Regions from separate parts of the Brevibacillus sp. MER 51 genome, predicted to be linked through region 1. Evidence: riboswitches for the same ligand, from Rfam matches in the RefSeq annotation. Region 1 holds a riboswitch; each other region holds the start of a gene.

Region 1 (9,982 bases):
AATGACGCGATGCAGGTCCAAATCAAGCAATTTCGGAACATGTCCCTCGATGACGAGCTTTGGATACGTCTTGCGGATATGCTCCAGGATGCGATTCGTCTTGCAGTCAGGGTCCTTGATGATGTCTACGTAGTTCATGATTTCGCCGAGGCAAATGATCTCTTCGGAGCGCAATAGCTCGTCCATATCTGCAATCTCGACAGACCCACCCGTCGTTTCCATTGAGGTAGCTGGTACGGAGCTCGGGATCGCGTACAGCATATCAACGACACAATCACGGCTCGCGCGAATCATCTCTTTGATCCCTTCGATTCCGAACACATTGGCCATCTCATGCGGCTCCGGTACGATCGTCGTCACTCCGTTTTGAATCAGGCCAAAGGAAAACGTCTCCGGCGTCACCATCGTGCTCTCAATATGCAAGTGTATATCGACCAGACCTGGAATCATGTAGCGGCCTTGTCCGTCCACGATCTCGGCCGCTTCAAATGTTTCCGTACTCCGCTCACCGATATAGAAGAATCGTTCATCCAAAACAGCGACGTTTCCTTTGATGAACTTTTTAAAATAGCTGTTAAATACTTGGACGTCTTGAATCAACAAATCGACCTTCACGAAAATAACCTCCTGTCTTTAGTCCACGAGTACCACTTTGTCTTTTGGAAACAGCAGATTGACGTTTAGGCCAGTCTTGTACGGCGTCTCCATCTCTTGATTGACCGTGAAGTCGCCCAGCTCTGTTTCCACGACATATTGATAGCTGCGTCCCAAAAACGTGCTTACCTTTACCGTCCCGCGCAAACGGTTCATTCCCGGCTCGATGCTCTCTTCTGTCGTGACGAGAAGGTCATCTGGTCGCATTGCGCATTTTTTGCCGGACTGATTCGCAGTGCCCGGATTTTTGGACGCGGTAAAATGATGATCACCGACACGCAGGCCGATTTCTCCGTTCTGCTCGGTGCGCTCCGTGAAGTCGATGAAGTTGGTAAAACCAATAAAGCGAGCGATAAACTCAGTCTTTGGATATTTGAAAATGGTGGCTGGATCGTCGAGCTGTTCGATCACACCCTTGTTCATGATCGCCACCTGGTCAGAAATGGAGAAGCACTCCTCCTGGTCATGTGATACGTATACAGTCGTAATTCCCAGCTCCTGCTGAATACGACGGATTTCTACGCGCATGTTGATCCGCAGGTTGGCATCGAGGTTACTGAGCGGCTCATCGAACAACAGCAGGTCAGGCTGAATCACCAGTGCTCGGGCAATCGCCACGCGCTGTCTTTGACCACCGGACAGCTCCTTCGGGAAACGCTTTTCGTAGCCGCCGAGACTCACGACTTCAAGAATTTGCTGCACCCGGGTCTTTACCTCTGTTTCATTGACCTTGCGCAGGCGCAAACCGAACGCCACGTTATCGAAAACAGAAAGGTGCGGAAACAGCGCATAGCTCTGGAACACAAACCCGAAGTTGCGTTTGTTTACCGGAACACGCGTATAATCTTTTCCTTCAAACATGAATCGTCCATCTTTTGCTTCCAGAAAACCCGCAATCAAACGCAGCGTCGTCGTCTTTCCGCAACCGCTCGGACCAAGCAAAGAGATGAGCTGTCCTTTTTCGATATTGAGATTGAAGTTTTGCAATATATATTGATTGTCATAGGCAACCGATACGTTTTCCAGCGTGAGCAATGCCATGAGTTGATGCCTCCGTTATCGTTTTGTAAAGTAGGAAAGCCCCATCAGACGTTCAATGATGAACATGAGAATAGCCGTAAAAATCATGAGCAGCACGGAAATCGCGGCGATCGTCGGATCGAAGTTGTTTTCTACGTACGTCAGCATCTGGATCGGCAGCGTGCTTACCCCTGGTCCCGTCATGAAAACAGAGATATCTACGTTGTTGAACGACTCCAGAAAAGCGATCAGAATCGCAGCAATAATCCCGGAGCGAATATTCGGCAAGACGACTTTGAAAAAGGTTTCGAGACGACCTGCCCCAAGGCTTAACGCCGCTTCTTCAATAGCGAAGTCAAAGTTGGACAAGGAAGATGCAATGACGCGAATGATAAACGGAAGCATCAGCACCGTATGACCGACGAGAAGTCCCGCATAGATCGGCAAATGGTATACGACAATGACGTATTTCAGCATGGCAAAACCCATCACGATACCCGGAATCAGGACAGGTGAGATGAAAATGCCATTCAAAATGCCCTTGCCGCGAAAATCAAAGCGACTGAGTGCATAAGCTGCCGGAATCCCCAACAAGAGCGCCAAGAGATTTCCCAGCAAAGAAACGAACATCGACGTCTTGAACGTCGTCATGAACATCTCTACCTCAAAAATGTTTTCGTACCACCGCCAGGAAAAGCCCTCCGGCGGAAACTTCAAGACGCTCCCCGGCTCAAACGACGTAAAAGAAATGATAATGAGTGGCCCTAGCAAAAACAGAAAGACGAGAGAGGTAAACAGGGCCAACCCGCGATTTTTCTCCTGCATAGCTTCTACCCCTTCGGATTTAATTTCGTCGCCAGCTTGTTCATGAAATAGATGACGACAAATGTTATGACAATCATGATCGTGGCAATGACGGATGCCAAATGCCAGTCATTGAGCGTAATCGCATTTTGATACAGGAACGTGGAGATGACCCGCTGTTTTCCACCCAGCAAGGCAGGCGTGGTGTAGGCGGTCAGGCTTCCGACAAACACGAGAATGCTACCGATGATGAGTCCTGGCACACTAAGTGGCACAATGACCTTCCAGAAGGCCGTCAACTTGGAAGCACCCAAGCTTTCCGCCGCCTTCAGCAAATCTGGGTCGATGTTTTCCATCACCCCTACCAGCGTAATAATGATCAGCGGCAGGAACAAATGAATCAAACCAATCATCATCGCAGTCGGCGTATACAATATTTCCAACGGCTTATCGATGAGCCCGATGGCAAGCAGCGAGCTGTTCAATAAGCCCTTTTTTCCGAGAATAATCATCCAAGAGAACGACCGCACGACAGAGCTGGTCAGCAAAGGAAAAATCGCCAATGCCAGCAGGATGCCTTTTTTGCGTGGGCCAAGCTTGGAAATGTAGTACGCGGCAGGAAAACCGATCAGAACACACGCAATCGTCGTGACCAGACTGACCTGCAACGTTGTCAGCATAATTTTCAGGAAGTACGCGTCGGTAAGAAATTGGAGATAGCCCTGGATCGTAAAGCTACCATCCTGATAAAAGGTGGACGCAATCGTCATCACGATCGGAATGACCATGAACAGCGTCAAAAACAGCACACCCGGCAACAGCAATAAATAAAGACCCGTTTTTCTCATCTGATTAACTCCTGTTCACGGTATCGTCAGGCTTTCAATGCGCCGAGAAAACGCGCAAAGAACGCATCTGCATCTACGTCCAGACAGACGTTTATGTTCGGTTCTTTTTTCAGGCGGTTTTGAAAGTCGCAAACCGTTTGCCCATCACACAGCTCACTTCTCGTTTCGATATCTACATATAACTTCCTGGTCTTCACCAGCTTCGGATTGAGTGCGACTGCGACAGCCAATGGATCATGCATGGCGCACGCATAAATGCCATTTCGTTGAAAATAACGATGGAGGTAATCAGACGTACTCTGTCTCACGTACTCGCCCATCGGTGTATCTCCCAACTCGCGAATATGCTCCTCGTTCAGCAGCACTCTTCGCGTCACATCCAGTCCAACCATCGTCAATTGCGGGAATCCGGCATGAAATACGACCTTCGCTGCCTCTGGATCGACGTACATGTTGTACTCCGCAACTGGCGTCACATTGCCATGCTCGCGGACAACCCCACCCATGAAAATGACTTCCTTGACGTGTTGAACAAGCTCCGGGCATTTTTTCACCGCCAAAGCCAAATTGGTCAGCGGCCCCGTCATGATGAGTGTAATCTCGCCGGAATGAGCAAGTACGTTTTCCACGATGAAATCAGGGCCAAAGCCAGCTGTCGGTTCCTTGTAAATCGGAACTCCGGCAAGGGCTCCTCCCAAACCATCCTCACCATGTACGGCATGCTCGAAAAACAACGGTCGCAGCAGCGGTTCAGATGCTCCACAGACAACAGGGATTTGCTCGCCGACTTGCAAGAAATCGAGAATTTTGCACGTGTTTTCTGTTGCTTGTCGCAACGACACGTTGCCATTCACCGTAGTAATGCCAACCAGATCGAATTGCCCGCTCTTCACAGCGAGAATAATGCCAAGCGCATCATCAATGCCCGTATCCACGTCAAGAATGATCTTTTGCACGAATGGTCCTCCTCACGTTCATTCCTCATAAGAAAACTTCTATCGAAGCCAGTTCAACGTGGAGCGACCGCGTTTTAGCGGAATGTTTACATACGCTCCGGAATTTATTTTATAAATTCCTATACGTTGAAAAACGAGGGTATATCCGATATTGTCTATACCCTCGCCCTTTGTTTTTCTATCGTTCGTTATTGCGTGATTTCACGATTCCAACGGTCAATCCATGCTTTGGAGTGCTCGTTCACGAATTTCATATCCAGCATTTTCAGCTTGCTTACGGTTGCTTCCCCGTACGTTACGCCTTTTGCTTCTTCTTCTGTCAGTTGAACCGTTTTGTTTACAGGAGAATCGATTTTTGCCTTTGCTGTTTTCTCCTGAACTTCCTTGCTCAGCTGGTAGTTGATGAAGTCTTCTGCGAGTGCTTTGTTTTTCGAGCCTTTTACGATGTTAGCCGTATTCATGACCGCATATCCGCCGCTTGCAGGTTGTACGAAAACAGCTTCTGGAACAGCGGCTTTGATGTCTTTGAAGTACATTTCCATGATCGGTCCTACGCCGATTTCTTCTTGTCCAAACATGTTCACGTATTCGGAAGTCTTATCGTAGAACTTCACGACACTTTTGTTGACTTCTTTCATTTTCGCGAAGGCTTGATCCTCGTTGAATTCCTTGCTGCCCGCGACCGCAGAAGCACTGTCGAGAACCATCGGGCCTGTCGTGGACGTAATGCTTGGCAGTGTCAGCTTGCCTGTCAGCTCAGGGTTCCACAGATCTTTCCAATCTTTGATTTCGGTTTTTACGAGCTTTGGATTGTAGGCAATCCCGAATTGGCCAATCGTGTAAGCTGGACCGTATTCCTCGCCCAGTGGTGCTTTGGCGATGTCGTAGATTTGATCCAGGTTCGGGATGCGGCTGCGGTCGATTTTTTCAAATGCGCCACTCTCAATCCCTTGCTGTGCATAGTAGTCAGAGAGGTAGATCAAGTCTACATCGGAGCTTCCTTGGCGAATTTTGTTCAGACGCTCTGCGTTGTTCCCGATTTCCAGCACGATTTTCACGTTATGTTCTTTTTCAAACGGCTCATACACTTCTTTGCGGAAAAAGTCTTCGGAGAAGCCCCATGTAGAGATGACCAGCTTTTGTGGCTCGCCCTTGGCTTCGCCGCCAGCCCCTCCCGCTTGTGGTTGATCATTGCTGCCACAGCCAGCGAGAGCCAGTGACATCATAGAGAAAGACAGGATTCCAGCAAGTAATTTTTTCATCGTAATTCTCCTCCAGTTGGGTTCAATTGATGACAAAATATGGTGATACAATAAAAAGAAAAGTACCCTTGATTAGAACGTATCATTCTAAACAAGAGCACTTTTCTTCGTAAACAAAGAGAAGTGACACCCGTTTTACGCAAAGTCTACGGTCTCCCCTTAAGATAGATCAAAAGAGAAAATCCGAACGATTGCGTCAGGTATTCAGTTCTGATTCAGCTAAAATAACATTCGTGATCGCCCACTGCGTAGGCGCATCATAGTCCCTCAGCACAGCTTCCAACGGCAACCCCATCTCTTCTTCCAGTCGTTCTCTCAGTTTCTTCTTATAAAGAAGGGACATGCGAAAATCGACTTCGAGCTTGAGGGCCGGCGCTTCTCCTTCCAACGCTTGTGAGCGCGGAGAGCGACGATGCTTGGCTTGGAACGTAATCATCTGGTTTTCAATCGTGACTCGGAGCAAAGTCGTTCCAAATCCGAACAACTCTTTTGCTATCTCATTATAGATGGCAGACAGCTTTTTTCTGGTTTCATTGGAGTCCACGAGAGTCATGTCATCACCTGCGATAGCTGGTATCGGGTTCATTCGCTCTCATTATACAAATGATTTTTCGATTCTTCAATAGAATATTCGTATTTAGATCAATTTCACATTTTTCCACCAAGTCATTCGTTTGCAAAAACAGTTGACACTAAAAAAATCAGTCGTTATAATCCAACTATCCAAATAAGAATTAACAACAATGTTTGGAATGATAATTTCATAGCACATTCTCTTATGAAGAGAGGTTGAGGGACTGGCCCTATGACACCTCGGCAACCTATCGCAAACGATATGGTGCCAAATCCAGCGGAATTTATTCCGACAGATAAGAGAGGTATTGTTGCAGTGTGTTTACATACTCGCAGTTTTCGCCTCTTCTGTCGGAAGAGGCTTTTTTCGTTTCCATCTTACATCCAGAGAAAAGGGGTATTTTCATGAAAAAGACTGGTCTACTGCTCACTACACTGCTGCTCGCTGCATCGCTCGTAACGGCTTGCGGTGTTAAACAAGAAGCTGCGCCTGCTAACGGTGGCACTGCTGCTGAACAAACCTCACTCAAGGTCGGCGTCACTGGCGGCCCGCACGAAGAGATTCTCAACAAAGTAAAAGAAGTCGCCAAAGGCAAAGGACTCGACGTCGAAGTCGTCGTTTTCAACGATTACGTACAGCCGAACCAAGCTCTCGATAAAGGAAATCTCGATGTAAACAGCTTCCAAACCATTCCGTTCTTGGCGAAGTTCAATCAGGATCACAAAACCAAAATCGTCGAAGTCGGAAAAACCGTGACGTATCCAATGGGTCTTTACTCCACCAAGCATAAAAAAGTCGAGGATATCCCGGCAGGCGGTGTTGTCGGCATTCAAAACGACCCGACCAACCGAGCACGCGCCTTGCTGCTGTATCAGGCAGCTGGCTTGATTAAGCTCAAGGATGGCGTGGGCGACAACGCAACACCATTGGACATCGTGGAAAATCCAAAAAATTTGCAATTCAAAGAGCTGGAGGCTGCTTTCCTGGCACGCTCGCTGAGCAACGTAGAGGTTGCTTCGATTAATACGAATTTCGCAATGGAAGCTGGCTACTCTCCGAAAAAAGACGCGATCTTCGCTGAGACGGCTGACTCTCCGTACGTGAACATCTTGGCAGTCAACGAAACCAACAAAGACAACCCTGCCGTCAAAAAGCTGGTGGACATCTACCGCTCGGAAGAAGTGAAAAAATTCATCGACGAACGTTTTGAAGGAGCTGTACTGCCGTCCTGGTAAGATCGACGCCAGGAACATCAAGAACCCACAAGGAGAACTCGTTATGATACAGCTGACCGATATTCATAAGTCGTATCAAGTAGGAAACAAGCAGGTAAAAGCATTGAAGGGCGTATCCCTGCAGGTGGAAAAAGGGCAAATCTACGGGGTGATCGGCTTTAGCGGAGCAGGGAAAAGTACCCTGCTCCGTACCATCAACCTGTTGGAGAAGCCAACTAGCGGTTCTGTGATCGTCAATGGCCAGAACATGCTGACCCTCAAGGAAAAAGAGCTACGGCAAGCTCGCAAAAAGATCGGGATTATTTTTCAACACTTCAACCTGCTCTCTTCCTATAATGTCTTTGACAATGTGGCGGAAATCTTGCGGATGAATCGCGTCCCCAAAGATGTCATTAAGCGCAAGGTAGAAGACCTTCTCGGCTTGGTTGGCTTGTCTGATAAAGCAAACGCTTATCCTTCTCAGCTATCCGGTGGGCAAAAGCAACGGGTGGGCATCGCTCGTGCGCTTGCGACCGATCCGGAAATCCTGCTCTGCGACGAAGCGACTTCCGCTCTCGACCCGCAAACGACCGAATCGATTCTCGAGCTGTTGCTCGACATCAATCGAAAGTTTAACCTGACTATCGTGCTGATTACACATGAAATGCAGGTCATCAAAAAAATCTGCGACCAGGTAGCTATCATGGAAAACGGTGTCGTCATCGAGCAAGGCTCTGTTCTGGATGTGTTCAGCAATCCGCAAGAGCAAACGACCCGCAATTTTATCAAAACGGTTTTTGACGATCAGGTACCACAGGAGATTTTGTCCAAGATAAAAGAAACCGGACCCGTTTCCAAAATTGTTCGCGTTGCCTTTCGCGGAGATGCCGCTCTCGATCCAGTTCTAGGTACCTTGTCCGCACGCTTTCCGATTAGCACCAATCTGTTGTACGGCTCGATTACGACCATTAAGGGAACGGCGCTCGGCATTTTGCTATTGCACATTTCTGGTGAAGACCAGCCCATTCAAGACGGCATTCGCTTCTTGCGCGAATCCGTCTACCGCGTAGATATTGTGTCACCAGAGGAGGTGCGGAGCTAATGGAGCGTTTAATTGAAATGATTCCGGTATTCGGGCAATCCCTGCAAGAGACTGTCATCATGGTCGGAATTTCGTTGTTCACTGCGACATTGATCGGGATTCCGCTCGGGATTTTGTTGGTCATCACACAGGCGAATCACCTTTTCCCGAACAAGATCATCTATCACACCCTGAATACGCTCATCAACATTGTGCGTTCACTTCCTTTTATTATTCTCATGGTTGCAATCATTCCTTTTACGGAGTTGATCGTGGGCACTTCGATTGGGATTGAGGGAGCCATTGTGCCGCTCATCGTCTATACGACACCTTACATCTCACGCCTGATGGAAACGGCCCTGCATGACGTAGATCGCGGCGTGATCGAAGCGTACCAAGCGATGGGCGCATCCCGGACGCAGATTATTTTTCGCATCATGCTGCGTGAAGCACGGCCTGGCATCGTCCTCTGCCTGACGATCGCGACCATCGGTTTGATCGGTGCCACTGCTATGGCGGGCGCAGTCGGTGCCGGTGGATTGGGCGATCTCGCCTTGCGCTACGGCTACCAGCAATGGGATATCGAAGTCATGATCATTACCGTCATTATCCTCGTCGTTTTGGTCCAGCTCATTCAATCGTTGGGTAACTGGGCAGCCCGAAAACTGAAAAAGAGCGCGTAAATCGAAGAACCCCTGACGAGATCGCTTGTCAGGGGCTTTTTTGTAGGTATTTAGACTGATCGTCACTGAAAGTTCGTTGGTATTTCGCTCGATATTCATGTAGACTTATATATACAAGTCATTTTAATGAGAGGGGCTACTCAAATAACATGAAAAAACTCATCATGATGTTGGTTGCCGTAATGCTCGTACTCGCTCCGGCCGGAGGATTCATTGATCATGCCGATGCGAAAGGTTATAAGTCCGGGAAAAAATCTTTTAACTCTAACACGGCTCCTACCAATACACAAACAACCAACAAAGCCGATTCAAATGTAAACGCAACAACCAATAAAGGTACCACAACAACTCCTGCTGCTACCGCAAGCAAAAGCGGCGGGTTCATGAAAGGTCTCCTGATTGGCGGTCTGGCTGGTTTGCTGTTTGGAAGCCTGTTCGCTGATATGGGTATTCTCGGCTCCATCCTTGGCTTCATGATCAACCTGATGGCGATCCTCGCTGTGATTATCCTGATCCGCAAAGCGTTCGTCTACTTCAAAACCAAGCGCGCGAAAGAACAGGAACTGAACGCATGGAAAAGATAACTTTTTCTGAACAAGATATCATTAATGCAATCTGCATTCATGCAGCTTACAAAAAGCAATTGAAGCCACAAGACATCTCCGTCGAGCTGATGTGGGACGAGGAGTATGGCTTCTCTGCTGAAATACACTGGATGGATCGCCAACAAATCTTGGTCGAGATTAATATGATTGAAGCGATTCGCTACTACCTGGAGACCCAAATGCAGCGCAACCCTTATTCCGCCGGTATCGAGCTGGTATTGGACGACGAAGAAGGTATTATCGCTCATATCACCTACTAAAGCTTGACCATCGTATGTTAA
Region 2 (9,982 bases), on a different contig from region 1:
CATCATCACGCTCCAGATCAGCGAGCGGCACATTGGCGGTATAGTCGTGATCACCATGCAGCATGACGAAGTTCGCTCGGGGAGTCACGCCAATCGCCTGTAGAAAATCACGAAAACGCACACCTGTAAACGCATTGTCAAAACGGGACCAGCGCGTCACGCAGTGAATGTCGCTCGTCACTGTCACCTGCGGCATCGCCATGATCTCTTCGTAGGTGAGCGTCACTTCCCGGTCTACCTCTCCGAAAACGCGCAGCGTCCATTCATTCATGTCATACACTGGCACGTCTCCCTCATGCAAAATGGGAAAGCGCTCTGTCAGGATTTGTCCTGGCGGAAGTCGTCTGGCGAGTCCCGGTCCCACCGGAGCGGGTACTTTCATTCTTTTGATCCGATCTGCCTTGTTCATATCGCATTTCCCCCTGTCTTTGCTGTCTATATAGCCTGTGTTTAACGGGTGCTCTGCTGATTGTCGTTACCGATCTGACTCTTGTTCTTCAAGAAGAACATCGCCGCAATTGTCAGCACGTATGGCAGCATCGCCGTAAATTGCGTCGGAAGCGAAAAGCCCTGCAAACGAATACTAAGGGCATCCATCAACCCGAACAAAAGACTCGAAGCCAAAATACCGAGTGGATGCGACTGCCCCATCATCATCGCTACCAATGCGATAAAGCCTCGACCAGCCGTCATACCTTCTGTAAACATCGTGACTTGCCCCAGTGAGAGCTGTGCCCCTGCAATCCCGCACAATGCGCCACTCATTACAATCGCCAGCACTTGAAGCGCCGTCACTTTCAGACCGAGACTACGTGCCGCAACGGGATTCAGACCAACTGCGAGGACGCGGAAGCCTGTAACCGTCCGATAAAAGAACACATACAACAGAATCGCCGCCAAAAACGCAAAGTACACGAGCGGCGAATGACCAGAGACAATGCCTCCGATGACTGGAATATCGTGAATGAACGGAATCTCGACGGTTGGCAAGCCAGCCATATCCTTATCGTAAAACGCCCCTTTGACACCGAAGATCGCCCGTAATGCAAATGTCGTCAACCCTAGCGCCAGAAAGTTAATCGCCACACCGACGACGATTTCATTCGCCCTAAGCTTGATCGTCATGTATGCGAATAAGAGTGAAAAGACAATGCTGACCAGTGCTGCAATCAAAACGGCCAGAAAGAGATTCCCGGTAAAATGATTGCCGACAATCGCAGAAAAGGCACCGACCAGTACCAATCCCTCCAAGCCAACATTAAAAATTCCAACACGTGCGCAGAGCGCTCCACCCAAAGCTGCCAACAAGATCGGCGTGACCATCCGAATGGTAGAACTGAGGAGGGACCAATCAAAGAGCTCCATGCGATTCCCCTCCTTTTGCCTTCCGCTTTTTCCACCAGTCGTAGCTGAACTTGGCGGAGATGAACAATATCAATACGGCTTGTATCACACTTGCCAGCTCCAGCGGCACATCCGTATTCCGCTCTACACCCATGGCTCCTGTCTGAAAAGCAGCAAGCAGGATCGAAGTCACAATGATGCCAAGCGGGTGCGAGTTCGCAAGCAGAGCTGCCATCAGGCCCGTCCAGGCGAAGCCCGGTACAGTCAGCGCCCCGTCCACAAAACGATAGTGCGCCCCCATTACCTCGACGGTTCCCGCCAAGCCAGCCAATCCACCACTGGCAAACATACCTGTCAGCATGACTCGAATGCGATTAATGCCTCCGTATTGAGCAAACAGCGAGTTTTGACCCAGCATCTTCACTTCATAGCCAAAAGGTGTAAAACGAAGGACCCAGAACAAGATCAGTGCCGCAACGATCGCAAACAAAAATCCTGCATGCACGCTCATCCCGGCAAACAGCTTCGGAAGCCACGCACTTTTCTCCAGCATGACAGTCTGTGCAAGTGCCGCAGAGCCCGTGCGATCCCGGAATGGCTCTGTCACGAGATAGCTCGCAAACAATACCGCGATATAGTTGAAAAGCAACGTAGAGATGAGCAATGGAATGCGAAAGCGCGCTTCCATAAAGCCTGGCAACAACGCCCAGAACCCGCCAACCGCCATTCCTGCGAAAATACCCGCCAAAATTTTGACCATTCCCGGTGCTGGCAAATAGATCGCGACTAGCGCAGCACTGACGGCACCCAGCACCATTTGCCCTTCCGCCCCCAGGTTGAATACCCCTGCCCGAAATGCAAAGGAAAGACCCAAGGCAATCAGCATGATAGGCGTGGCTCTCGCTAATGTAGACGTAAAGAAATAAAAACTGCCAAAGGCCCCTTTCCACATTTCCTGGTAGGTGCCCAAGATCGATTCGCCAACCGCAGCAATGACCAGCGCACCGGTCAACAAACCGATAACGACAGCCAAGATCGGCTGCACCAATGACTTAGATAGCTCTTTGATTGCTGCCATGAATGCTTCCTCCCGCCATGATCACGCTGATTTTTTCTTCAGTTGCCTCCAGGCGTGAAAGCTCTCCAGCGATTCGCCCTTTATACATGACCAAAATCCTGTCAGACAAGGCGAGAATTTCGGACAACTCGGAGGAGACGAGCAAGATCGCGTCCCCCTGATTGCGTTTTTCGATCAGCGCCTGATGGATGTACTCCATGGCACCGATATCCACCCCTCGTGTAGGCTCAGCCGCAATCAAAAACGGGGTTTCATGTCCCAACTCCCTTGCTACGATCAGCTTTTGCAAGTTTCCACCTGACAGATTTCCTGCCAGCTCCTGCAATTGTCGGGAGCCCGTCTTGATGGAAAACTTCTCAACCCAGCCTTTTACGACTTGGCGGAATTTCTCCCGCAAAACGACACCGCGGCGGTTGTATGCAGGCTTTCGCTGATAGCCCATCAACGCATTTTCCTCGACGCTTGAGAGTTTGGCCGCTCCCCACAGGTAGCGATCCTCCGGAATATGCGCCAAGCCGACATCCCGTATGGTGGCTACTGATTTGTTCGTCACGTCCTTGCCACCTAATCGCACCATGCCCTCCTGTGCCGCTCGCAAGCCACTGATCGCTTGCAGCAGCTCGGATTGGCCATTCCCGGAAACACCAGCGATTCCTACGATTTCTCCGTGATGTACGGTAAAGCTGACTTGATCGAGCAGTGTCTGCTTTTCTCGAACGGTGAGATTCTCCACCTGCAACAAGGGACCTTTATCCAGAGGAACTCGCTCAGCTAGCTCCTGCAATTCACGTCCAACCATCAATCTGGCTAAATCGTCCGCATTTGTCTCATTCCGCGAAACCGTTCCCGTCACTTTGCCCCCGCGCAATACCGTAATACGATCGGCTACCTCCATGACTTCCTGCAACTTATGTGTAATCAAAATGACGCTCTTGCCGCTCTCTGCCAGGTTTCGAATCGTTTGCAGCAGGTCGCGTACCTCCAGCGGGGTAAGGACAGCGGTCGGCTCGTCCAACACGATAATATCCGCTCCCTGATACAGGACCTTCAGAATTTCGACCCGTTGCTGTTCCCCAATCGAGCAATTCGCTACCTTGGTCTGCGGTTGAATCGGAATGCGATACTGCTCACTCAGCGCCCGCACCTTGTCCTCCGCGTCCTTTCTTTTGAAAAAACCCGCTTGCCTCGGCTCATATCCGATCACGATATTTTCAGCCACACTGAATTCTCCGAAGAGCATAAAGTGCTGGTGAACCATCCCGATTCCATTTCGAATCGCGTCCTCTGGTCCGCGAAAAACAACTGGCTTGCCGTTTAACACGATCTCTCCCGACGTCGGCTGCTCCATCCCGTACAGCATCCGCATCAGTGTCGTTTTGCCCGCCCCATTTTCCCCGACAATCGCGTGGACTTCTCCTGCTGCCAGTGAGAACGACACCTTGTCGTTGGCGGTAAAATCTCCGTACTTCTTGGTCATGGCCCTCATTTCCAAGCGTTCGGTCATTCCCACTCCCTCATTTCTGTACGTCCTTTTATGAAAATGGAAGACCGACTACACAGCCGTAGTCGGTCACATCCATCACTGTGCACAAGCATTTTGACGTGCGTGTTTAGAATTTATCTGGTACTTGGCGAGTTCCCGCTACGATCTCATCGCTGATCGCTTTCACTTTATCCACGACTTCTTGTCCAATAAAAGCGTTCAGCGGCGTTTTGCTTTCGTGCGTGACATAGGTTACGCCAACACCTTTTTCCTTCAAGCCGTACGCCACAACACCTGGTTTGAACGTTCCTTCTACAAAGGTCTTCACGGTTTCATAAGCTGCCGCGTCAGTCCCTTTCAATTGGGACAGAACAATATGCTCTGGGTCAATCGTGGTACGGTCAACGTCCTGACCTGCTGTGAAGAAGCCTTTTTCCTTCGCTGCTTCGAAAACGCCGAGATCGCCTACTGCTGCTGCACCGTTAATGAAGTCAGCGCCTTTGGAAGCTTGGAGCAAAGCCAACTCCTTCGCTTTTGCCGGGTCAGTGAAGCTTCCTACATAATTGACCATCAGCTCTGCTTTTGGATTCGTCGCTTTCAAGCCCTCTCCGAAGCCAACTGTCCATTTTTTCAACTGCGGAATATCAAGAGCGACAACCATACCTACTTTGTTCGTTTTCGTTGCCAAGCCTGCTGCTGCTCCCACCAGGTAAGCCGCTTCCTGCTCGCGGAAAGTAACACTGCGTACGTTTGGCAAATCTACTACGGTATCAATAATCGCAAAATTACGGTCAGGATTTTCGGTAGCTACTTTTTTCAATGCATCCTCTGATGTAAAGGAAGAAGTGATGATCAAATCATAATTTTCTGCAACAGCTACACGCAGATTTTCTTCAATCGCTCCATGGTCCGTAGATTCGATTGTTTTCACTTCTGCGCCCAGCTCTTGTGCGGCTTTCTTCGCCCCTTCATCCATTTGTTGGAAGAACGGATTTACACCGATTTTCTCGGGCAAAATCAAGGCAATTCGCTTTTTGGCCGCGCCCTCTTGTCCTGCTACTTGTCCTCCTGGCTGATCTGCAGGTGTGCTGGTTCCAGTCGAGCACCCTGTTGCCAATACTGCGAATGTCGTTAATGCCAGCAATAACTTCTTCATGATGTATCTCTCCCTATCCGAACTTTACGTTTTTCTTTATCCTATTAGGTAATGTACGGCTTTTTACCTATTTTTTCAATACTATTTACGAATATTATCTTATAAAATTAATTTATCGTTCGTTTATTCCCCCTCCCCATTTACAAATACACAAAAAAACTCTTCCCGGAGGAAGAGTTTGCGTACGTAGCCGTTCTCTTCCTCATCTGTCAAAACCATGGTACAGGTTTTGCAGGAATTGGCACCTTTCTGTTCATGCATAGACATGATCAGTGGTTGCCGGGCATCATCGGGCCAGTCCCTCCGCCGCTCTTGATAAGGTAGGTGAATATATTCAGTTACAATGGAATTCATTCTAGCAGAACGGTTCAAAAATGCAATTCTTTTTTCCTAATTCCAAACACTTCTAAAAGTGAATAAAAGTTTAAAAACTCGTCTTTTCAGCACCGATTAAATTGGCGAGAAGCACAGCCTCTAATTTACGTGAAAGGTTTGCTGGAGGCGATGCGACAACGTATTCAACTCGCCCAGCTCTTCCGTAATCTCACGCACTTTTTGATGCTGGTTTTCTGCTGTCGCAAACAGCTCTTCTAGGTTGGCTACCGATTCCTCGGTTACCGCTGTAATGGTCGACATCTCGATGGCAACTTCTCCAGAACGCACTTTTACCCGGTCCATGCTGGAGCTTACTTGATCAGCAGCTTCCAGGAAGGCCATCATCCCGGCACGCACGGCTTCGATGGAGGCCACTGTTTTTACGGCCAGCTCTTGGCCTTTTGCAACAGACACTTCCCCATTGCTCATATGCTGCACCGCATTCTCACTTTCCTGGTGGAGTGACTTGAGAATGTCGGTAATTTCCTGCGTAGCTGTCGCGCTTTGTTCTGCCAGCTTGCGTACCTCATCCGCTACAACAGCAAATCCCCGACCATGCTCGCCTGCACGCGCCGATTCAATCGCCGCATTCAGTGCCAAGAGATTCGTTTGTGTCGCGATCTGATTAATAGCGCCGACAATTTCCTCTACGCGATTCGCCTGTCGATTGAGCTGGTGAATCGTAGAGGCTGCCACATTGACTGCCTGTACAATTTGCTCCATCTGCGAGGACAGCTCGTTCATCATCTGAACACTTTCTGTCAGACGACGGTTATTTTGTTGCGATTCTGTTTTCATTGCGTTGGTCTGTGTTGTGACTGCCTCGATTTCCTGATCGATGGATTGAACCTCTTCTTCGATCTTCACCGTAGAATTCGCCTGCGATTCCATACCGACGGCGACTTCCTTGAAGGCTACCATCATTTCATCGGTATTGCGCTTCGTACCTTCCGCATGCTCATGCACATGATCGCTGGTACGATCCAGCTGCTCGGTCATTTGCTGGATGTTCAAAAGCATTTCTCCCAAACGGCGCTCCTTCTCTTCCGCTTCCTGCCTTGCGTCGTGCGCTTTTTGCAGGGAGGCTTGTCCAGCGAGACACAGATACGTGACGGCTCCCATCATCATGAGAAGCGTGACAATACGCATAAGCAAATTGAGCTCCGAAAAATCACCATCGAAGATCTGGTAGGTTCCTGTGTAGAACCCGATAACCGTGACAATGATTTGGGTAATTCCCGCTGTTACGACCAGCTTCCAATCCAAATAGGCTGCCAAAAAGCCCATGACGATAAAAGCGAGGAAGGTGATCTCCTGGTAATCGGTAAAGTGATCGAATGAAATCGCATAGAACATGAGTCCAATTGCTACCAGATAACGAATCACAAGACTATCTTTGCGAATGAAATAATACGGCGAAACAATTAAAGTGACCAGCAATCCCAAGGACGTCACTTTCCAGAAGTTCACATCCACTTGGTAGGCAATGAGTCCCGCCATCCACAAATGATTCCATAGGATGAAAATCATAAAGCCTTCTTTGTCAGTCAAGGTATTGCGAATCAATTGAATCATAATTGCCCCCCTTTTCCTTATTACTTATGTATCGGATTCTTTCCCCATTATATAGCCAAACCTTTGCCAAATTTGTGAAAAAAGTGAGAACAGCCAAAAACAATTTCGAATAGGCTATTACACAACTCACACGTACAGGAGGCAAACGGAAAAAAGTGGAACTCAATCAATTGCCAGCTACTGTGCTGACACGTACGATCAGCCGTCCGAACACCACGATTTACTATCCCCAATTGGCAGGCCTAGCCAACCAGCAAGCGGAAAAAGATATCAACCGGGCGATTTATCAAACGGTTCAAGGCTTAATTCATGAGCAACAACGGGTCCAGGTACCGGGAAATACAGAAATGCAAGGAAGCTACGAAATCAAGACAAACGAACGCGGTATTTTCAGCGTCGTGTTGAGCAACTACGCCTACACACCGCAAATGGCTCACGGCATGACCTTCCTCGGGTCGATCACCGCAGATATCCAAACAGGCAAGCTGTATACGCTGCGTGAATTATTCAAGCCAGGAAGCGATTACGTCAAGGTAATTTCCGAAAACATCAAACGTCAAATCAAAGAAAGAAACATCCCCACTCTTAATGGCTTTACTTCGATTAAGCCCGATCAAGATTATTATCTCGCCGATAAAGCACTGGTCATTTACTTCCAGTTGTACGAAATTACTCCTTACTACGTCGGTTTCCCCATGTTCCCCATTTCGGTCTATGAACTGGAGCCGATCATCAATGAAAAAGGGCCACTGAGTATCTTGTCCGCAGATTAATGCACTGTACCGCCGTATTTTCCACCCAGGCGAGCGTCTTCTTCCATGACACTCGCCTGATTCTATTTGTGTCAGAAAATCCATTATTTCGCCATCGAATAAACGTTTACTTATATGTCCGAAACTGCTAGTATGTTATTGTACATATTTACTTAAGCAATAAAGCTTACGATATATCGGACCAGCTTTCCTGGAGGTATATACTCATGCATTATTATGGTCATCGAATTAGCCAAACCGCAAGAATATTCAGTAAATCACTTAATGGGTCTATGGCTCCCATGGGATTATACAGCTCGCAATGGGGTATTATCCTTTGCTTGCATTATCGTGAATCGCTCACCCAGGTTCAATTGAGCAATTACCTGAATGTGGAAGCGCCGACGATTACCCGGACTCTCACTCGATTGGAAGAGATGGGCTGGATCATTCGCTCAGAGGGTGATGACAAGCGTGAGCGCTATGTGTCCTTGTCTCCACAAGCAATCGAACGGTTCCCGGAATGGCTGGAGGCTGCCAAAGAGCAAGAGGAACAGGCACTCCGCGGCCTTGATGAAGCAGAACTTGCTATTTTTAACCGCGTATTGAAAAAAATGAACGATAATTTGCAGCCGTCGTAACAAGTAAAAAATGACTTCGCCCAAAAGCAGTTTGGTGAAGTCATTTTTTGTTAGCCATTTTTCCTTGTGCTATCGATGATGGTGTTGAGCTCTTGCTCCAATTGAATCAGTTCAAGCTGTATCTGTTGCTTTTGCAATTGTTTTTTCTGTTGCAGCATTTGTTTTTTCAAATCATTTGATTCTTTGTCATTTGCCTCTTTCCCTGTAGAAGAAGTATCCTGGTCCGGTTCTACCTGTCCAGTCGAGCCTATAGCAGCGAGGAAGGCACCCAGAACTGCGATCCACCCGCCTACCGCTACCAGCTCATTCGCCAGATTTTTGTCGATCATCCTTCTTCCCTCCGTTTTTGCATGGCTTCTCCTGTAAATTCTTCTTTATATCTTGAACACTGTCGCGTAATTGGGCAATTTGCTCTTCAATTCGTTTGAATTGCTTATCTTCATCGTCGTCATTGCCATTCTTGTTCTTCCCATTGACTTGCTTGTTTAATTGAATGAGGGGCTGTATCAACTTTTCATTGTCGCAGGCAGGCTTTTGACTTAATCTGGTTGTTTTATCAATGGCGAGTATGACAAAACCAATGGAAATAATCCAAAGTGCAATTACAGCGGTATCGTCATCATCACAAAAAAACATAGATACCTCCCTGCCAACAAAAGGTCGTGGTTTGATTATTGGCCCTTCTATACAATACGCTTCTGCCTAATTCCTCGTGACATGTCGAGATCATTACTTTCCCGATACTGCTCCCTCATGAAAAAAGGCTCCCACCAAGCACAAGCGTGCCCGGCAAGAAGCCTATTTGATAAGATCTATTCGTTATTGCATGCGCTTCGCGATATTGCGAGCCATCCAGACCCCAGCAGCTCCGGCCTGAGCCAGACCACGCGTAATTCCTGCACCATCCCCGCCACAGAACAATCCCTTGATTTCTGTTTCGAATTCCTCAGTCAGTTTTGGACGAGCTGAGTAGAATTTCGCTTCCACTCCATAGAACAATGTGTGTTCGGAAGCAATTCCCGGCGTTACCTTGTCCAGTGCTTCCACCATCTCGATCAAACTTTTCATCGTGTTGTAAGGCAACACGAGTCCCAGGTCACCCGGTACCGCTTCCTTCAAAGTAGGCTCCAGGAAGCCTTCCTTAATACGCGACTCAGTAGAACGGCGACCACGCAAAATATCGCCGTACTTCTGCACGATGACCCCACCGCTTGACAGATCATTCGCTCGCTTGCAAATTTCTCTTGCGTACTCATTCGGCTTGTCAAACGGCTCTGTAAACGTATGTGATACCAAGAGCGCAAAGTTCGTATTCATCGAGCCCAGCGCCGGGTCTTTGTAAGAGTGCCCGTTTGCCGCCATCACTCCACTGTGGTTTTCCACGACCACGTGGCCTGATGGATTACTGCAAAACGTCCGTACACGCGTTCCGACAGATGTATTGAAAATGAATTTTCCTTCGTACAGGTGCTCATTGATTTCGCGCATGACGACATCGGACGTCTCCACACGTACGCCTACGTCGACTTGATTGTTGTACATTTTCAGGCGGCGCTTTTTCAGAATATCCGTCAACCA
Region 3 (9,982 bases), on a different contig from region 1:
AGGAATCGGGATTTCCAAGGAAAATCAAGAGCGCATTTTCGAAAGATTTTTCAAGGCGGACCCATCGCGGAATCGAGCCAATTCGGGTAGTGGTCTGGGGCTGGCGATTGTGAAAAAAATAATTGATTTGCATCATGCCACGATCGTCGTGGATAGTGAAGTAGGGAAAGGTACCACGTTTACGATTACATTTGTTCAAACGGCGTAAAAAAGCTGCCCCTTCGTCCGAGTGACGGTCTGGGACAGCTTATTTTTATTTTCATTACGGGTAAACCAGTTACGCGCCGATATACTTGGCATGGAGCGAACGTGCCAGGCTGACGTCATCTGTGCCTTGCACGAGGACGCGACCATCTGGGAAAATGACGAGCGTGTACGTATCGACACGGAAACGCAGCAAAAACTTGTTCTGCTCAATTTGTCCCAAAGGGGAAAGTCTTTCAGCCAATGCGTTCAGATCAAGTGTCATTGCAGCGGCGGGCGAGATTTGTACGGTGTCTCGACCACAAAGCGAAACGGCTTGTCCATCTTGGGTATCCGGCTGTAAAAACGAAAATTGCTTCTGCCCGCATGTCGGACAATCGTCTCGGCGGGCATTGACCACCTTGATTTGCTGATGGCGGTTATGCCAAATCTCAAAGTGCTCCAAATTCGGATTGAGTTCATCGATTGCGCCCACTAACAGCTTGAATGCTTCTGTTGCCTGATAGGAGGCGACGATGTGAATGATCGGTCCGATGACGCCAGCCGTGTCACAGGTAGGCATCTCGCCCGGGTTTGGCGCTTCAGGGAAAAGACAGCGCAAGCAAGGCGTGATTCCTGGACGAATCGCGGTAAAGGTTCCGGTCGCACTCACGGCGCCACCGTACACCCACGGGATACTATGCTTAACGCAAACATCGTTCACGAGATATCTCACCTGAAAGTTATCTGTCGCATCCAGAACGAGATCGACGTCTGCCAGCAATTCCTCCGCATTGTAAGCGGTGAGGTCTGCGACAATCGGTTCGATCGTAACAGCTGAATTGATCTTTGTCAGCTTGGCGTGGGCTGCAATTGCTTTTGGCAAATGCTCGGCTGCATCGGATTCGTCGTAGAGCATTTGACGCTGCAGGTTGCTCGGCTCGACGAAGTCGCGGTCAATGATGCGAACAAAACCTACTCCAGCACGGACCATATGATTGGAGATAACCGTTCCGAGCGCTCCCATGCCGACGATCGCAACACGACTTCGCCCGAGCTTCTCCTGTCCACTGCGCCCGATTGGATGAAACAAAATTTGACGGGAATAGCGAGTATCCAAGGCGTTACTCCACCTTTCCTTCTGGCATCGCAAGCGGATTCCATGGTCCTTGCTGATGGCCCTTCCATTCGCTTCCATCTTCCCACATTTCTTTTTTCCAAATAGGAACGATCTGCTTGAGTCGCTCGATGGCATAACGGCCTGCTTCAAATGATTCATTGCGATGCGCTGTTGCCACGGCACAAACAACCGCTATCTCTTCCACAGTCAAATGACCGATGCGATGGTGCATCGCGACTTGCGCTCCCGGCCAGCGTTCCTCGATCTCAGCTGCCACCTGCTTCATTTTTTCAACAGCCATAGGGGCATACGCTTCATAGGACAAATACACGGTGCGCTGCCCATGGGTGAATTCCCGAACAGTTCCGACAAAAGTAAGAATTGCACCCGCATGCGGGTTGCTCACCAATCGAACGAGCTTGTCCGCAGAAATAGGCTCCTCGGTAATGGCAAAGCGCGGGTCTTCTTCTCCGCCGCTTACTGGAGGTAAGAGGGCAATCTCGTCATCGGCTGAAAGGATTTGATTTTTCGTTGCATATTCGTGGTTGATAGAGACAAAGCAACTGCCCAAAAGCGCAGAGAGCGCAGGATATTCTTTTTCCACTGCTTGCAGAAGGTCGCTAACGGTCGCGCCTTCAGATAAGGTCAACTGTACTTCCCGGGCATTCGCACGTTCGGCGAGTCCGGCAAATAACAAGATTGTAATGGTCAAGACAATTCCTCATTTCCCTGGATGATACTACTCTCTAGGCTAGACGATATCATAAACCGATCAAAGTTGCCAATGAATGGGGTGTTACAATCAACAGTAGATTCTAAGGGGCGAAGCCTTCCTGACTCAAATAAATCTGATCCGGCGGAAAAACACGTAATAGCCGATCATAGACGATCCGATAGGCGGTAGGATCATACCATTGTTCCAGTCCCAACTGTTCATAGAGAGCGGGAGTGCCGTTTCTTTTCGTTCGTTTGCCGCCGCTGCCATCTCCCATATAAAAGTCATCGACACAGACACGGGTGACCAAGGGTCGCAAAATCTCCGGGAATGACTCACTGCTCGGCAAAACAGGGGCAATCGTTGCTTGTGTAGGGATGCCTGCTTCCGCCAAGCGCTGGAGTGTTTTGAGCCGCGCTTGAATGGGGGGAGCTTGCGGGCTAAAGTGCCGGCGAATCTCCTCCAAATCGGTCTCGACGGTCATGCTGATGCGGACGCGATCACCCAGCAGGAGCAACAAATCTGCATCCCGCCAAACCAAGGGACTTCTCGTCTGCACCAGCAAAAAATCGGGTGGATTCTCTACCATGACTTCGAGGAAAGACCTCGTTACTTTTTCCGTTTGTTCGATGGGCTGGTACGGGTCTGTACTCGAAGACATGAAGATGGTTACCTTTCCTTTTTTCTTTGCCCGCAAAAGCTCCTTGCGCAATAAATCGGCAGCTTGCTGCTTAATGTCAACCCACGTGCCCCATTGCTCGTTGCGAAACAAAGAGACAGGCATTTGCCGAACATAGCAATAAGAGCAGGCGAAAGAACAGCCCGTATAGGGATTGAGCGAGTGAGTGTAATCCGCAAGAAATCCGCTTCCTTTATTAAGGAGGGTTTTCGGCATTTTATAGGAAAGGATGCTTTTCATATGGGGCGTTCCTCACTTTGCATCGTGAAAAATAATTCCGAGGCTGTAGCGCTTTCCTGAGGTAATCGTACTGACACCGTGGCGCAGCGTGTTTTTATAGTAGCCTCGCGTTCCCTGCACAGGACGGTAGGATGTCGGGAAAATCAGGCCAGCGCCTTGGTCCAAGGTTATCACATGTCCCCTGCTCTGTGCGCGCAGTCGTTGCTCCATCAGTAGAAATTCTCCGCCTCTGTAGTCCTTCTCCTTCTGATTCAAGGCAAAAACCACTTGAAACGGGAAGAACACTTCGCCGTACATATCCTGATGCAAGCAATTATAGCCACCTGTTTCGTATTTCAAAATCAGTGGAGTAGAGCGCAACTGACCCTGCTCGTGACATTGCGCCAAAAATTCAGGGAGGGTAGCAGGATAAATAGCTTCGCGTCCCAGCAGTTCCAGCCACCGATTCGCAGTCTGCGCAAGCATTGGATAAAAGCCTTCGCGAAGCTCCTGCAAAAGCGAGGGAAGGGGAGCTTGATAATAGCGATACTCCCCTTCACCGAAACGGTACCGCGCCATTTGGATCGTATTGCGAAAAAGGTCATCCTGTCCATACGTAGCGATTAATTCTTCGCACGCATCGGCGCTTATTAAGGAAGGAAAAGTTGCATACCCTTGTTTGTCTAGCTCCTGTTGCAACGAATGCCAGTCAAGTGCAGCGATCGTCTCTGCCACTGATTTAGCCATGCTTCACACCCCGATTTGTCTTTTTCTCCAGATCAAGCAGAGTTGTCTTCATGGGCAGTCCTCCACGATAGCCAGTTAGTGAACCGTTTTTACCGACGACGCGGTGGCAGGGCACTGTAATGAGAACCGGATTGGCACCGATTGCTGCACCGACAGCACGAACAGCAGCAGGCTTTTCAATAACGGTTGCAATGTCGGTGTACGATACCGTTTGACCGTATGGGATTTGGCGCAGTGCCTCCCAGACAGCGAGCTGAAAAGGCGTTCCAGACAGGTCGCAATCCATGGAAAAATGCTCGCGCGTTCCCTGCAAATACTCCATCAGTTCTGTTGCAAAAGGCTTTAGCCATAGATCGTCTTGCACCAGCGAACTTTGTGGGTGATGTTTTTTAACCCAAGCCTCCAATTCAGCAAAAGGCTGGTTGACCGAGCCGACATAACAAAGCCCGGCAGTCGTTGCAGCTAAATAAATGGTCCAATCACCATGCACAAGCATGGACCAATGTACCGTCTGATTCTTCCTCGTTTCCAATTCGATACGCCTCCTTTGAGCTGTGTACGAACAGTATACCTCCAGCACCTGTTCTTCGTACGTTTTTAGGAGTGGATGAGCAAGATAACGAAACAATGTCTTCTACATTCCCATTGCTTTTATCCAGCGGCGGGAGTAAGGTAGGAGGAGATAGAGGAGGAACGATGCTAGTATGACAGATCAATTAACACATTTTAATGAACAAAATCGAGCGCGGATGGTAGACGTATCCGAGAAGGACGTCACAAAACGGGTGGCTGTAGCCGAGAGCCAAATCAGCATGAAACCCGAAACACTCGCCCGAATCCGCGAAGGTCGAATCGAAAAGGGCGATGTACTCGCAGTTGCGCAGGTAGCAGGTGTCATGGCTGCCAAAAAGACGTGGGAAATTATCCCGATGTGTCATCCGCTGCCATTGACTGGCATCGACATACAATTTGCATTTGTAGATGAAACGACGCTTGCGATTACAGGAACCGTGAAGACGACAGGGAAAACTGGCGTCGAGATGGAGGCGTTGACCGCTGTCAGCGTAGCGGCTTTGACGGTGTATGACATGTGCAAAGCCATGGATAAAGCAATGATAATCGGTCCGACCAGTCTGCAATCCAAAACAGGCGGAAAAAGCGGCGATTTCCATCGGGGAGAGAAGTAAGCCATGAGGCAAAAGTGGGAATCCTATCCGAGCAGCATTCGTTTATTGGCGATTGCTGCCGTCATTTTTTCTACCGGAATGGCGTGTATTTGGCCGCTAGTAACGATCTATATTCACAATCATCTCGGAAAGCCGCTGACTGTAGCCGGCTTCTTGTTGCTTTTAAATCAAGGCGCATTTTTGATCGGAAGTATTGTTGGCGGGATGATGTTTGACCGCTGGGGCAAAATGCGCACTATTATTGTAGGTTCCATCGGTGTTATCCTGATTTCGATCGGATTAGGTGTAACGCAAGATTTTACGATTTATGTTGTCTTGCTTCTGTTGAATGGACTGTTTTACGGGACACTTTCTCCTGTGATGAATGCATTGGCCGTCGTTTTATGGCCGGACGGAGGACGTAAAGGAATCAATCTGATTTATGTCTCCCTCAATGTGGGGGTAGCTGCCGGGTCTGCGTTGGGCGGCTTCTTGGCAAGTGTATCGTTTGCCTGGACGTTTTTCGGTAATGCCATCTCTCAAGTGATCGTCCTCGCGATGTTCATGCTCATTTTGCCGCGTCAGCTAAAAATGGTGGAACAACAACGCGGAAACGCGACGACTGGACAAAGCATGCCTGAGCAAGTAGCTGGTGATGTGCCGCGACAACCACAACAAGAGACAAAGGTGGTATGGGGCGCATTGCTGCTATTATGCGGGGGACTATTAATTAGCTGGATTGTCTATGTCCAATGGACGACGGTGCTGTCGACCTATATGCAAACCCTGGGCATTTCCCTCCGTCAATACAGTCTGTTGTGGACGCTGAACGGCGGTTTGATCCTGTTTGGTCAGCCATTGATTGCGTGGGTCATTCGACGCTTTGCTCGTACGCTAAAAGCACAAATGCTCTTGGGCGCTTATATTTTTGCCTTGTCGATGTTGATTTTGTCTCAGTCAACGGTTTATGCAGGCTTTGTGGCAGGCATGTTCATCATGACGCTGGGCGAAATGCTCGTGTGGCCAGCGGTGCCGGCAGTAGCTGCACAATTTACGCCTGAGGGACGAGAAGGCTTTATCCAAGGGCTGATTGCAGGGACTGGATCGGCTGGGCGGATGCTCGGTCCACTGCTTGGCGCATTCATTTTCCAATCCATTCACGCGCAGGGACTATTGTTCGTGATGGCAGGCTTGTGTTTGTTGTCTGTCGCCTTCTTTGCCTTCCACAGCTCTTTTCAGAAAAGAAGGCATCAAATGCCGGTACAGAACCAAGCATCTTGACACGGTTTACGTGCTCAAGTAGTATGATATAGACGAAAAAACAGTATATTCCGTGTGTTTGACTTATTCAGAGAGGTGGAGGGACTGGCCCTATGAAGCCCGGCAGCGGATCTGTTCCATGTGATGGACAGATGCTGTGCCAATTCCAGCAGGATTTTTTCCTGACAGATAAGGACGTGACCAAGCTGATCTCCCCCTTTTTCTGTATGGAAAAAGGGGGTTTTACTGTATTGGGCCCAAGAAAGGAATGGAACAAAGATGCGCATTCAACCCTCCGATATGATTGATCGACTCCCTACCCAGTTTTTTGCGACCCTGGTGGCAAAAGTAAACAAGGTCATTGCGCAAGGCCACGACGTCATTAACCTGGGGCAGGGCAATCCGGATTTGCCGACACCGCCGCACATTATTGAAGAATTACAGGTGCAAGCGGCACAACCACTCCATCACAAATATCCGCCTTTTCAGGGACGCGTGGAACTGAAGCAGGCAGTGGCTCATTGGTATAAGCAAGAATTTGATGTGGACCTCGATCCAGAGGAAGAAGTAGCGATTTTGTTCGGTAGCAAAACCGGACTCGTAGAGATTTGCCAAGTCCTCATGAACGCAGGCGATGTTGCACTAGTTCCAGACCCAGGCTATCCGGATTATTGGTCGGGGGTTGCGGTCGTAGGCGGACGGATGGCCATGATGCCGTTGAAGGCGGAAAACGATTTCTTGCCAGACTACAGCCAGCTCTCCCAAGCTGATTTGGATCGAGCGAAACTGATGTTTCTCAACTATCCGAACAATCCGACAGCAGTCAACGCACCACTTGAGTTTTATGAAGAAACTATTCGTTTTGCCCGAAAACATGAAATCGTCGTCTGCCACGACTTCGCTTACGGGGCGATTAGCTATGACGGGAAAAAGCCGGTCAGCTTCATGCAGGTTCCGGGTGCAAAAGAAGTGGGCGTAGAATTTTATACCTTGTCCAAAACGTACAACATGGCAGGCTGGCGTGTGGGTGCCATGGTAGGAAATCGCGAGCTGGTTCGTCTGATTAACCTCATTCAGGACCATTACTTCGTCAGCCTATTCGGAGCGGTACAGATGGCAGCAGCCAAAGCGATGACGGATTCGCAGCAGTGCGTCCGCGATCTCGTCGCTGTCTACGAAAGCCGCCGTAATGCCTTGTACTCCAATCTGCATCGGATTGGCTGGCAGGCGCCACCATCTCAAGGTTCGTTTTTTGCTTGGCTTCCTGTTCCAAGCGGCTTCACATCCGTGGAGTTCTCTGACCTGCTTTTGGAAAAAGCGCATGTCGTCGTAGCGCCGGGAAATGGCTTTGGCCCCACAGGTGAGGGCTATGTGCGAGCGGCTTTGTTATCCAACGAAGAGCGTCTTGCGGAAGCAGTCAAGCGGATTGAGCGGCTGGGGTTATTTACGAAAACAAAATAAAAGCGAGGCAATTTGGCCACACTACCGTATAAATGGAGTGTGGCTTTTTCCTTTTAGAATAAAAATCATTCTCATTATTGACAGATAATGATTTTCATTATACGATGTCATTGTTGTTAATGATAATTAGTCTCAGCGAGAGCGGGAGGGTACCATGCGCTATCAGATTAACGGTTACACGGATATGTATACGGTGATCGCCAACGAGAGAAAAATCGGCGGAGCCATTGAAGCAGGCCAGATTCGCTTGCGGACGGGAGAAGTTTACGCCAATGCTGTTCTCACTCGTTTGGAAATGTCAGGTGCGCATTTTTGCTCGATCGGATTTGTTACAGAAGAAGGCAAAAGACTGATTGTCCATGTGAATGATATCAGCATGATCGCTGATGCTCGTCACGTCAACGTATGTGAGCTGACGAACGAATGCATGAGAATAGAAAAGTCAGCAGAGAGACTGAAGCGATTGAAGCGACTCTGTGAGCTGAATGAAGGTAGCTGTACGCCGACCTTTCAGGAAGAGGCATTGCTGTTGGCAAGCGATATCGGTATGGAAGAAGCGTCCAATCATGTCGACCTCTCTTTCCTCCCACATACAGAAAAACCGCGTGTGTTCCGCATCGCCTAGATATAGCGATACATATGAACCCCTTTTCGTTTGATACGAAGAGGGGTTTTTTGCATGCAGTGGAGTGAAGACTAATGGTTGAACAACCGCTCGACATAGTCAAAACCTATCTGCTCATAGCTAGCAAAGATTGGACTTACGCTGTTGACAGTGATAAAACAAGGATAAGCAAAATCAAGGGGGAACGGAACATGGAGTACTCATTTTCAAAATCTGTCGAAGCACTATCCTCCTCGGCTGTCCGGGAAATCTTGAAGCTGACCCAAGGCAATCAAGTGCTCTCGCTCGCAGGTGGACTGCCAGCAGAGGATTCTTTTCCAATCGCAGAGATGCGCGAAGCGTTTAACCGCGCATTTGAAAAAGGAGCAAAAGCTCTTCAGTACGGATTGACTGATGGATACCTGCCGCTTCGTGAGTGGATTGCATCCCGCATGAAGCAAAAGCATATGAACGTCGGTGCAGATAATATGATCATCACTACTGGCTCTCAGCAAGCAGTTGACTTGTTGTGCCGTGTATATTTAGACGAAGGCGATGTCGTTCTCGTCGAAAACCCTACCTATTTGGCAGCCGTTCAGCTGTTCCAATTCCGGGGAATCAAAGCGATTCCCGTAGACGGTGATGCCAATGGGATGGATTTGGACGATCTGGCGAAAAAAATTGCCCAGTATCGCCCGAAAATGGTGTATGTCATTCCTACCTTTGCCAATCCAACAGGAAAGGTATGGAGCCTTGAACGTCGTCTAGGCTTGCTTCGTCAATGCAAGGCGCAAAACATTCTCATCCTGGAAGACGATCCATATGGAGAGATCCAATTTGATGGGGAGGCTCCGTACCGTTCCATTTTCTCACTGGATGAGCATCCGACCGATTCCTGTGTGGTGTACACCAGTACCTTCTCCAAGATTGTCGCACCAGGCTTGCGTACCGGATGGGCCATCGGTGATACACGCGTGATTCAAATGATGGTGAAGGCGAAGCAAGCAGTTGATTTGCAGTCGAGCACAATTGACCAGTACGCGCTGTATGAGCTGTTGTCCCGCTTTGATCTGGAGCGTCATATTGAGAAAATCCGCGAGTCCTACAAGGCACGGATGGAATGGATGCATGAGCTTTTGATTGCGCAAAACTGGGAGGGAGTACAGTGGGAAAAACCAAGAGGAGGGATGTTCCTCTGGGTGAATCTGCCTGAGCACTTCGATGCAGAGAAGCTGCTGACCCAATCCGTACAGGAAGGCGTGGCATTCGTGCCAGGGAAGCCGTTTTATGCAGCCGAGCCGCATCTCAATACGATGCGCTTGAACTATACGCTCTTGAACCGGGAAGACACGGAGCTTGCGATTTCACGACTTGGCAAAGCATTTCACGCCTACAGCGAATCACTGGTGACAAATGTTTAATGGAAGCAAAAAGACAACCATTCTCCTTGAGCTGGTTGTCTTTTTTATGCATGTTTACAGGGAGATCTCTCTTTCTGCACGATCCAGCCATTCATTCACGAGCTCTGTAAACAGAAGCGGCTGCTCGATCTGCAAATTGTGGCCGGCACAATCGAGAGCGGCAAAGGTAGAGCGCGGGTAGCCTTCGATGATATCCCAAATATCTCGATAACCGACAGAATGATCTTGTTTGCCGACAAGAAAAAGGCTCGGATGGGGGAAGGGGGCCGTATCTAATGGGAAGGACACGCCATACGCTTGTCTGATTTTCGTGAGGAAAGAAGGGTCAGACAGCATGTAGCCATCGATAATCTCTTTTCGATAGCGATTCCACGTATAATCAGTAGCGACTACCGCCATCGACTCAA

What was found. A riboswitch is a leader RNA that binds a small molecule or an ion and turns the genes downstream of it on or off. The one in region 1 is predicted to bind S-adenosylmethionine.
Region 2: another riboswitch for S-adenosylmethionine. It lies ahead of M3630_RS14630 (BMP family lipoprotein); the one in region 1 lies ahead of M3630_RS17490 (MetQ/NlpA family ABC transporter substrate-binding protein).
Region 3: another riboswitch for S-adenosylmethionine. It lies ahead of M3630_RS11575 (pyridoxal phosphate-dependent aminotransferase); the one in region 1 lies ahead of M3630_RS17490 (MetQ/NlpA family ABC transporter substrate-binding protein).

What each region holds. Positions count from the first base shown of each region.
Region 1 is NZ_JAMAUS010000007.1:323,892-333,873, reverse strand. Features, by position in the region: gene M3630_RS17525 (adenine deaminase) at 1-615, opposite strand, end outside; gene M3630_RS17520 (ABC transporter ATP-binding protein) at 634-1,695, opposite strand; gene M3630_RS17515 (ABC transporter permease) at 1,711-2,499, opposite strand; gene M3630_RS17510 (ABC transporter permease) at 2,505-3,326, opposite strand; gene M3630_RS17505 (nucleoside hydrolase) at 3,353-4,282, opposite strand; gene M3630_RS17500 (ABC transporter substrate-binding protein) at 4,471-5,544, opposite strand; gene M3630_RS17495 (Na-translocating system protein MpsC family protein) at 5,741-6,097, opposite strand; SAM riboswitch class I at 6,318-6,420, shown strand; gene M3630_RS17490 (MetQ/NlpA family ABC transporter substrate-binding protein) at 6,523-7,353, shown strand; gene M3630_RS17485 (methionine ABC transporter ATP-binding protein) at 7,397-8,434, shown strand; gene M3630_RS17480 (methionine ABC transporter permease) at 8,434-9,096, shown strand; gene M3630_RS17475 (hypothetical protein) at 9,246-9,680, shown strand; gene M3630_RS17470 (YxcD family protein) at 9,668-9,961, shown strand.
Region 2 is NZ_JAMAUS010000006.1:107,461-117,442, reverse strand. Features, by position in the region: gene M3630_RS14650 (sulfite oxidase-like oxidoreductase) at 1-409, opposite strand, end outside; gene M3630_RS14645 (ABC transporter permease) at 451-1,365, opposite strand; gene M3630_RS14640 (ABC transporter permease) at 1,352-2,422, opposite strand; gene M3630_RS14635 (ABC transporter ATP-binding protein) at 2,397-3,926, opposite strand; gene M3630_RS14630 (BMP family lipoprotein) at 4,033-5,061, opposite strand; SAM riboswitch class I at 5,261-5,383, opposite strand; gene M3630_RS14625 (methyl-accepting chemotaxis protein) at 5,536-7,011, opposite strand; gene M3630_RS14620 (DUF3298 and DUF4163 domain-containing protein) at 7,167-7,784, shown strand; gene M3630_RS14615 (MarR family winged helix-turn-helix transcriptional regulator) at 7,991-8,404, shown strand; gene M3630_RS14610 (hypothetical protein) at 8,455-8,733, opposite strand; gene M3630_RS14605 (hypothetical protein) at 8,708-9,040, opposite strand; gene M3630_RS14600 (NAD(P)/FAD-dependent oxidoreductase) at 9,224-9,982, opposite strand, start outside.
Region 3 is NZ_JAMAUS010000004.1:396,381-406,362, forward strand. Features, by position in the region: gene M3630_RS11535 (sensor histidine kinase) at 1-208, shown strand, start outside; gene M3630_RS11540 (ThiF family adenylyltransferase) at 278-1,303, opposite strand; gene moaD (molybdopterin converting factor subunit 1) at 1,308-2,015, opposite strand; gene M3630_RS11550 (SPL family radical SAM protein) at 2,119-2,937, opposite strand; gene M3630_RS11555 (2OG-Fe(II) oxygenase) at 2,950-3,663, opposite strand; gene M3630_RS11560 (methylated-DNA--[protein]-cysteine S-methyltransferase) at 3,656-4,195, opposite strand; gene moaC (cyclic pyranopterin monophosphate synthase MoaC) at 4,368-4,850, shown strand; gene M3630_RS11570 (MFS transporter) at 4,854-6,110, shown strand; SAM riboswitch class I at 6,171-6,285, shown strand; gene M3630_RS11575 (pyridoxal phosphate-dependent aminotransferase) at 6,369-7,550, shown strand; gene M3630_RS11580 (hypothetical protein) at 7,705-8,175, shown strand; gene M3630_RS11585 (aminotransferase-like domain-containing protein) at 8,367-9,575, shown strand; gene M3630_RS11590 (alpha/beta fold hydrolase) at 9,630-9,982, opposite strand, start outside.